2 linked regions of the Metabacillus sp. B2-18 genome follow. The protein of the gene in region 2 interacts with the protein of the main gene of each other region in a pairwise test. Links are inferred from orthologs where the notes say so. Each region holds a gene or a part of one and is shown on either strand. Other genes may lie near its edges.

What was found.
Region 1: the proteins of LPC09_RS03460 (region 2) and clpC interact in binary tests that used the Escherichia coli proteins (3 or more experiments, as listed by UniProt). The link is inferred for Metabacillus sp. B2-18 from one-to-one orthologs.

The regions. Positions count from the first base shown.
Region 1 is NZ_CP088245.1:108,045-112,282, reverse strand. Bases 1,051-4,174 are described here. They hold clpC (ATP-dependent protease ATP-binding subunit ClpC), read right to left. Parts: upstream 3,775-4,174; coding sequence 1,327-3,774; downstream 1,051-1,326. Other genes in these bases: LPC09_RS00570 (protein-arginine kinase McsB), read right to left, coding at 3,771-4,174; radA (DNA repair protein RadA), read right to left, coding at 1,051-1,093. Also shown: more of radA, read right to left, coding at 1-1,050; more of LPC09_RS00570, read right to left, coding at 4,175-4,238. UniProt on the Escherichia coli protein: Part of a stress-induced multi-chaperone system, it is involved in the recovery of the cell from heat-induced damage, in cooperation with DnaK, DnaJ and GrpE. Acts before DnaK, in the processing of protein aggregates.
Region 2 is NZ_CP088245.1:662,075-666,591, reverse strand. Bases 886-3,694 are described here. They hold LPC09_RS03460 (sulfurtransferase TusA family protein), read right to left. Parts: upstream 2,500-3,694; coding sequence 2,272-2,499; downstream 886-2,271. Other genes in these bases: LPC09_RS03450 (SpoVR family protein), read right to left, coding at 3,085-3,694; LPC09_RS03455 (metal-sensitive transcriptional regulator), read right to left, coding at 2,582-2,845; LPC09_RS03465 (DsrE/DsrF/DrsH-like family protein), read right to left, coding at 1,745-2,224; LPC09_RS03470 (rhodanese-like domain-containing protein), read right to left, coding at 1,337-1,699; LPC09_RS03475 (rhodanese-like domain-containing protein), read right to left, coding at 1,025-1,321. In the rest of the region: LPC09_RS03485 (MBL fold metallo-hydrolase), read right to left, coding at 1-160; more of LPC09_RS03480, read right to left, coding at 400-885; more of LPC09_RS03450, read right to left, coding at 3,695-4,503. UniProt on the Escherichia coli protein: Involved in thiosulfate metabolism.

The DNA of each region.
Region 1 (4,238 bases), 550 kb from region 2 along the record:
CAAGCTTTACGCCTCCGGCAACCTTTAGATATGCATCCTGGTTTTGCAAAAGAAGACCAACACGTTTCTCTAAAACAGCCATTAACAATGGCACTCGATTATGATCTATTCCAGTTGCCATTCTCCTTGGATTTCCAAAACTGGTCGGAGAGATAAGAGCCTGAATTTCAACAAGCACTGATCTGGTACCTTCCATCGAGGCAACAACTGTTGAACCTGCTGCACCCTTAGACCTCTCTTCTAGAAAAATCTCTGATGGATTTTGCACCTCTTCTAAACCAGCTTCTTTCATCTCAAAAATTCCCATTTCATTTGTGGATCCAAAACGGTTTTTTACAGCACGTAATATTCGATACGTATGATGCCTTTCTCCTTCAAAATAGAGGACAGTATCAACCATATGCTCTAAAAGCCTTGGACCTGCAATTGAACCCTCTTTCGTTACATGACCAACAATGAATACCGCAATTCCCTTTGTTTTGGCTATTCTCATTAATTCAGCCGTTGATTCTCTTACTTGAGACACACTACCTGGAGCAGAGCTTATTTCACTATGATAAACAGTTTGAATCGAATCGACCACTACAAAGGCTGGGTTTGTTTCGTCGATTGCTTTTGAAATAAAGCTTAAATCTGTTTCAGATAAAACTAATAATTTATTAGATTTTACCCCTAAGCGATCTGCCCTTAATTTCGTTTGCTTAACTGATTCTTCACCAGATATATATAAAACATCATGACCGTTATCAGCTAATTGAGAGGATACTTGTAATAACAGTGTTGATTTCCCAATACCAGGGTCACCACCAATTAAAACTAAAGATCCCTTCACAATACCACTTCCGAGTACACGGTTAAATTCTTTAAGGTTTGTAAATATTCTTGGTTCTTGGGTTGTTTCAATTGTTGTGATCGGCGAGGGTTTTTGTACCGTTTGATTGGAATGAGCAAAAACAGCCCTTCGAGGTGACCCAGACTTTAATACTTCTTCTGTCATTGTATTCCATTCACCACATCCTGGGCATTTTCCCATCCACTTCGGTGATTCATATCCACAGGTTTGACAAATAAACTTTACCTTTGCTTTTGCCATAAAATTGTTCCTCTCTTATTAGATTACCAAATAGACAAGTTAATTATGATACTTATCCTTAATTATATAAAACTGAAGGTGTTATCAAGGGAAATCTTTTCGGAAATTACGTTTAATCTTTCCAGACGGGTAAAAGGAGGATTATCTTATTCCCATGTCCGTAGTATTATCCATAGGAGAAAAAAGAAAGTGAGGCACACAATTAAAATCGTATGCCTCTAAACTATCTTTATTTAATTAGATTTCACTTCTTCTTTTTCAGCTGTTTTCACAACAAACTCGCCATTTTCCACATCAAGAATAATTTTTTGGCCTTTATCAATTGTACCTTTTAACAGCTCTTCAGAAAGACGATCTTCCACATTCTTTTGAATCGAACGACGCAATGGTCTTGCACCATATTCTAAGTCAATTCCTTCATCTGCAATTTTCTCTTTCGCAGATTCTGTTAATTCTAATGAAAGATCTTGTTCTTTTAAACGTTTCGTTAATTGATCAGACATAAGCGAAACGATTTCTTTTAGATGCTTTTTCTCTAAAGAATGGAAGACAATGATTTCATCAATACGGTTGATGAATTCAGGACGGAATGCACGTTTTAACTCATTCATTACCTTATCTTTCATGTCTTTATAATTTTGTGTTTCATCTTGAATATTAAAGCCAACATACTTATTGCGTTTTAGTTCACTAGCTCCAACGTTAGAAGTCATAATTAAAATCGTATTTCTAAAGTCTACAGTACGCCCTTTAGAATCCGTTAATCTTCCGTCTTCTAATACTTGAAGTAAAATATTAAACACATCAGGGTGGGCTTTTTCAATCTCATCTAAAAGAACAACTGAGTAAGGCTTTCTTCTAACCTTCTCTGTTAACTGACCACCTTCATCATATCCTACATATCCTGGAGGTGAACCAACAAGACGTGATGTTGAGTGCTTCTCCATATACTCAGACATATCAATACGAATCATCGCATCTTCATCACCAAAGATCGATTCTGCTAGAGCACGAGCTAACTCAGTTTTTCCTACACCCGTTGGTCCTAAGAAGATGAATGAACCGATTGGACGTTTTGGATCCTTTAAGCCAGCACGAGCACGGCGTACTGCTTTTGCAACAGCAACTACCGCTTCTTCTTGACCGACTACCCTTGAATGAAGGAGGCTTTCCATATTTAACAGTTTGTCAGTTTCTGTTTGTGCCAACTTGGAAACTGGAACACCAGTCCAACTAGAAACAACCATCGCAATATCTTCAACTGTCACTTCAGTATTTTCTTGACCTTGTTTTTCTTTCCATGTTTTTTTCGTTTCTTCTAGCTGCTCACGTAAACGTTGCTCTGTATCACGTAAAGATGCTGCTTTTTCAAACTCTTGGCTTTGAACAGAGGCATCTTTTTCCTTACGGATTTCCTCAAGCTTTAGTTCAAGCTCTTTTAAATTAGGCGGTGTAGTAAAAGAACGTAAGCGAACTTTTGAACCTGCTTCATCAATTAAATCAATCGCTTTGTCTGGAAGGAAACGATCAGAGATATAACGATCTGATAATTTAACAGCAGCATCAATCGCTTCATCTGTAATTGATACTCTATGATGTGCCTCATAACGATCACGTAAACCTTTTAATATTTGAACACTTTCATCAACAGATGGTTCATCAACTTGAATTGGCTGGAATCTACGCTCTAATGCAGCATCTTTTTCAATGTACTTTCTATATTCATCAAGTGTTGTTGCACCAATACATTGTAGCTCACCACGAGCTAACGAAGGCTTAAGAATATTTGAAGCATCAATAGCTCCTTCTGCACCACCAGCACCAATTAATGTGTGCAACTCATCGATAAAGAGAATGATATTACCCGCTTGACGAATTTCATCCATTACCTTTTTCAGGCGATCTTCAAATTCACCACGGTATTTTGTCCCTGCAACAACCGTTCCCATATCTAACGTCATAACACGCTTATCACGTAAAATTTCCGGTACTTCATTTTGGACAATTTGTTGAGCCAAGCCTTCAGCTATGGCCGTTTTACCAACACCTGGCTCTCCAATTAATACAGGGTTGTTTTTCGTACGTCTACTCAACACTTCAATAACACGTTGAATTTCCTTACTTCTACCAATTACAGGATCTAAGCTTCCTTCTCTAGCAATTGCCGTTAAATCACGTGCAAGACTATCCAAAGTAGGTGTATTAGCATTAGTAATGCCTCCACCTTGATGGTTTGCTGAAGATTCGTTGCTTCCTAATAATTGAAGAACCTGTTGTCTTGCTTTGTTTAAACTTACACCTAAATTATTAAGTACTCGTGCAGCTACCCCTTCTCCCTCACGAATAAGTCCTAGGAGAATATGTTCTGTTCCAACATAAGAATGTCCCAGCTTTCTTGCTTCGTCCATTGATAGCTCAATCACCTTTTTTGCTCTTGGTGTATAGTGAATAGTTTGTGATGCATCTTGACCTCTACCAATCAATCCTTCTACTTCTTTTTGAATTTTATCTGGACCTAGACCTAATGCTAGTAAAGCTTTAGCAGCTATGCCTTCGCCTTCACTAACAAGACCTAGAAGAATATGCTCTGTTCCAATATTATTATGACCTAATCGAACTGCTTCCTCTTGTGCTAAAGCCAGTACTTTTTGCGCGCGTTCTGTAAATCTTCCAAACATCATAATTCATCATCCTCCATCCGTTTATTACGATCCATTTCCAGGTTTAACCGCTCTCTAATGAGTGCAGCACGACGAATATCTCTCTCATTTGGACGTAATGGTCCTCCAAAATACTGCTGCAAAAATCCAGGCTGTGTTAATATCATCAGTTCATTTAAAATAGTACGGGAAATATCTTTAATAATTCCTAAATCAATACCTAATCTAACATCAGATAAGCATTTTGCAGTCTCGTTAGATTCTATGCTTCGGCAGTATACCAAAGTTCCAAAGGAACGGTAAACCCTGTCTTCTAACTGAGTTTGTGAGGACTGATATAGAGCTTCGCGAGTAGATCTTTCCTGCTCAATTAGCTGTTGTACAACACTAACAAGATCCTCTACAATATCCTTCTCTGACTTACCTAATGTAATTTGGTTTGATATTTGAAACAGATTTCCTACTGCTTCACTGCCTTCTCCATA
Region 2 (4,517 bases):
CTAGTAAATCGAAATATGGAATGTTAAGATAATCAAAGTTTTCTCCTTCAATCTTCCAATCTTGAAAATCACCTTTATTACGAACGTCAAGAATAAATAATGCCTCTTTATTAAAAACCTTTTTTGTTACTTCTTTTGAAGTCATCGCTTTAACCGCCATCCAAATTACCCCCATAGGTATGTTATAGTTCAAAAAAATTTATCTTATATTCTTTTAATAGAATCAATTTCATAATGTATCATTTGTTACCAAAAAACGTATGAATTTCACATATATTAATGTTTTTATCCGTGTTGTTGATTATTAACATGTTCAAGGTGAAGGAAAATGTTCGTTTTTTGATTAAAGAGTCATAATTATGAAATTAACTCAATAACATAATAAATTAATTATTCTTTTTACTTAGTTAAGTTGGAAGTAATTCCAGACCATTCATTCATACCAGGCACTACATTATTAACCTTAGCGAAACCTTTTTCAGCTAATTTTTGAGATGCGAGATCACTGCGACTTCCAGTACGACACACAACATAGATTTCATCATCTTGATTCAACTCGCTTACACGCTTTTCCAATTCACCTAACGGAATAGAAATTGCGTTAGGAATATGGTTAAATGCATATTCAGCTGATTCTCTTACATCTAACACTACAATGTTTTCTCTTGCTTCTAGCTTTTTCTCTAGTTCTTCATTACTTGTTACATGTGGATGTTTTTTTTCAATCGTATCGTCATTTGAAGATTTCCGTAGGTAATGTTTTAGAACATCCCCTTCTACAAGAGTACCAAGATATTGATGACCGGAGCTTTTTGCCCATGCTTGGATATCAGCCTTTGATCCTTTATCTGTAGCTTGAACCTCTAAGACCTGCCCTGCTTCGATTTCATTCATTGCTTTTTTTGTTCTTACTATTGGCATTGGACACGCTAACCCTTTTGCATCTACTAAGAAATCTGTTTTTAACGAGTTCATAAATAAAGATCCTCCCTTTACCCAACAGGGTATTTTTTTGCGAAAAAAATTAGTTTGTCTCGCCTTCCCAGTCAAGCATTCCACCGGTCATATTAGTCACATTAAATCCTTGGTTTTCTAAGAACTGATATGCACGACCACTTCTACCGCCTGATCGACAAACCAATATATATTCTTTTGACTTATCCAGTTCATTCATACGAAATTCTAATAACCCTAATGGAATATGAATAGAACCAGGAATTTTCCCAGCTTCCACCTCTTCCACTTCTCTCACGTCAATGATGTTTACACTTTGACCTTGAGTTAACATATTTTCTACTTCTTTTGCCTTAAATTGTTTCATTTTAATAGCCTCCTTTTATCTCCAAGCGCTCATACCGCCTTTTACATTTGTTACATTGGTGAATCCTAATTTTTTCAACATTTTACTAGCCTTTTGACTTCGCATACCACTTTGACAGATCACAATAACTTCTTTGTCTTTAGATAATTCATTCCTGGCTTTTTGACTGAGTTCATGAAGAGGGATATTTTTAAATTCTTTAATGCGATTCCCAGAAAATTCACCACGTGTTCTCACATCAACAAACTGCTTATTTTTATCTTTTAATTCATTTTTCAATTCAACTGTCGAGATATGTTTTACTCCTTTAGCAGGGATAATCCTGTTCAAGATAAAAAGTACGAAAAGGGCAATGACGATATAGTTGATGTATTCCACCTTATTTTCCTCCCTACATACTTAGGGGAGTATCCCCTATATTAATTAGATAAATAAATTCACATTTCCTTCTTCTGCATCTGCTAAGTATGCTGCAACACCAGCATAATCAATATTGTCTAACAGTTCTTCTTCTTTAAGGCCTAGTAAATCCATAGTCATCGTGCAAGCTACTAGGTTCACCTCTTGTTCTTGTGCCATTTCAATTAAATTTGAAAGAGGCATTGCATTGTGCTTCTTCATCACATCTTTGATCATTTTTGGACCGAAGCCAGCAAAGTTCATTTTAGACAATCCCATTTTTTCTGCGCCTCTAGGCATCATCTTGCCAAACATCTTTTCCATAAGACTTTTCTTCACTTGTATATTTTCATCTTTACGTAAAGCATTTAATCCCCAAAATGTATGAAAGATTGTTACTTCATGATCATAGGCAGCCGCACCGTTCGCAATAATATAGGCGGCCATTGCTTTGTCATAATCACCACTGAATAATACAATCGTTGTTTTTTTCTTTTCTGTCACAGTCGTTCCCCCTCTACCCCTAAGGGTATATAATTCTTTAAAATTTTTTATCCTTTTTTAATCCAAAATTTCAATACTTGATCCTCTTCCACATGCTTTAAAAACTCATGACCACCAGACTTAGCCCAAGCAGTTAAATCATTTTTTGCTCCTTTATCTGTTACATGAATCTCTAATACTTGACCAGATTCTAATTCATTCATAGCCTTTTTTGTTTTTACGATTGGCATTGGACAAGCTAAACCTTTTGCATCTAAAACTTTATCTATATTCATTGAGTAATCCTCCTAAATTTTAATTACCTTTACCCCTACGGGTATATAATAGTATAAATAAAAAAGAGTGTCAACCTATTATTTAGCGACTTTTTACAAGTAAATTTACAGCTTCTTTCACTAATTCTTCTGTACTGTGTTCTCCAGTTTCTTCAGCATGACGAACACATTCAACTAAGTTTGAACTAACAACAACCCCGATTGTTCGATCAATCGCTGTTCTTGTTGCAGACAACTGCGTAATAACTTCCTTACAATCTTTTCCTTCTTCCATCATACGTAAAATACCTCTAAGTTGACCTTCAATTCGCTTTACTCTATTTTTCATTTGATCATTATATTCCATCTCAATACCTCCTTTACCTAAATTTCTTTTATATAAATCAAAGATACATTCTGGTAAGCTACCTCGTTAGTAACTATTACTTACAAATTAAATCTTATACCACTAGGGGTATAATGTCAACTTATAAAATATCTTTTAAACAGTAAAGTAATTCTCGTACAATTAATAAGCTTAAATTGTCAAAGGCGACAATTTATTTTTCAAAAAATAAAGAGCCACTTCACCAGTGGCTCTTTATACTATAAATACTTCCTCGACACACTCTTCCCATCATAAGAAAACAATACAGCTTTTCCTTCTAAAACACTCTCCATGTGCACTGGTCTCCCCCAAAGCTGATACACGTATGGAAGAACTTTCTCTAAATACTTTAAATCAAGCTCAATATCCTCAAACCAATGCTTTAGGTAAAGTTCGTTGTTTTTTAAGTAATCTCCATCGTTAACTGTAATATAAGGGAATCCACCGTTCACCCGCATACTAACCAGTTGATCACGAACCCCTTCCCACTCTTTATCAACAATTTTATAATCGCGTCCTTGCTTTTGGAAAAGATACATATCTTCTCTTAACACGAGATCCTTTGTTAAATAATTGCGGATAAATGAGATATCTGATTCTACTTCACGAACCTCAAACATTTTTTCTCGACCGGATCCTGGCTTCGCTCCAAACATTTTCATTTCTTCTGTTGGATTATTATAGCGTTCTTCTATATCTTCAAAGATTTTCAAGCCAAGATAATATGGATTAATACTCGTTTTTGATGGCTGTACAACACCAGCATTCAGCTTTGCGAACTCTACTGCTTCATCAGAAGTAAGATCCAGCTCTCGGATAATACGTTGATGCCAATACGAAGCCCAGCCTTCGTTCATGATCTTCGTTTCTAATTGAGGCCAAAAATAAAGCATTTCTTCACGCATCATTGTTAAAATATCACGCTGCCAATCTTCTAACTCCCGGCTATATTCTTCAATGAATAAAAGAATGTCTTTTTCGGGAGATGGCGGAAGCTTCTTTCTTTTCTTTTTGGAGACAATCTTTTTTTCTTGCTTTTTATCAAGATTCCATAAGTCATCATAAGGTGTTGCTGCTTTTTCCTCTTCAGTCTCATCAAATTCAATATCATCAATGGACCAAGAAAGTTTTGGTCGAACAAGTGATGGATCAATATGCTCTTGAATGGAAAGGACTGCATCCAAGAATGTCTCAACTTCATGTCTACCGTATAGGATTTCATAATGCTTAATTCGTTCTGCAGTGGCTGACATACTCTCAACCATTTCCCTTTTTGTATTGCTGAATCGAGAATTATTTTTAAAGAAGTCACAATGAGCTAAAACGTGGGCAACAATTAATTTGTTCTGAATAAGGGAGTTCGTATCTAATAGGAAGGCATAGCATGGGTCTGAGTTTATGACAAGTTCATAAATTTTACTTAAACCTAAATCATATTGAAGCTTCATTTTATGAAATTGCTTCCCAAAGCTCCAGTGTGAAAATCTTGTTGGCATACCATAAGCACCGAATGTATAAATAATATCAGCAGGGCAAATCTCATATCTCATTGGATAAAAATCAAGTCCAAAGCCTTTAGCAACCTCGGTAATTTCTGAAATTGCATATTCCAGGGCCTTTTGATCAGTTTCTTTCATAGTCTCCCCCCTAA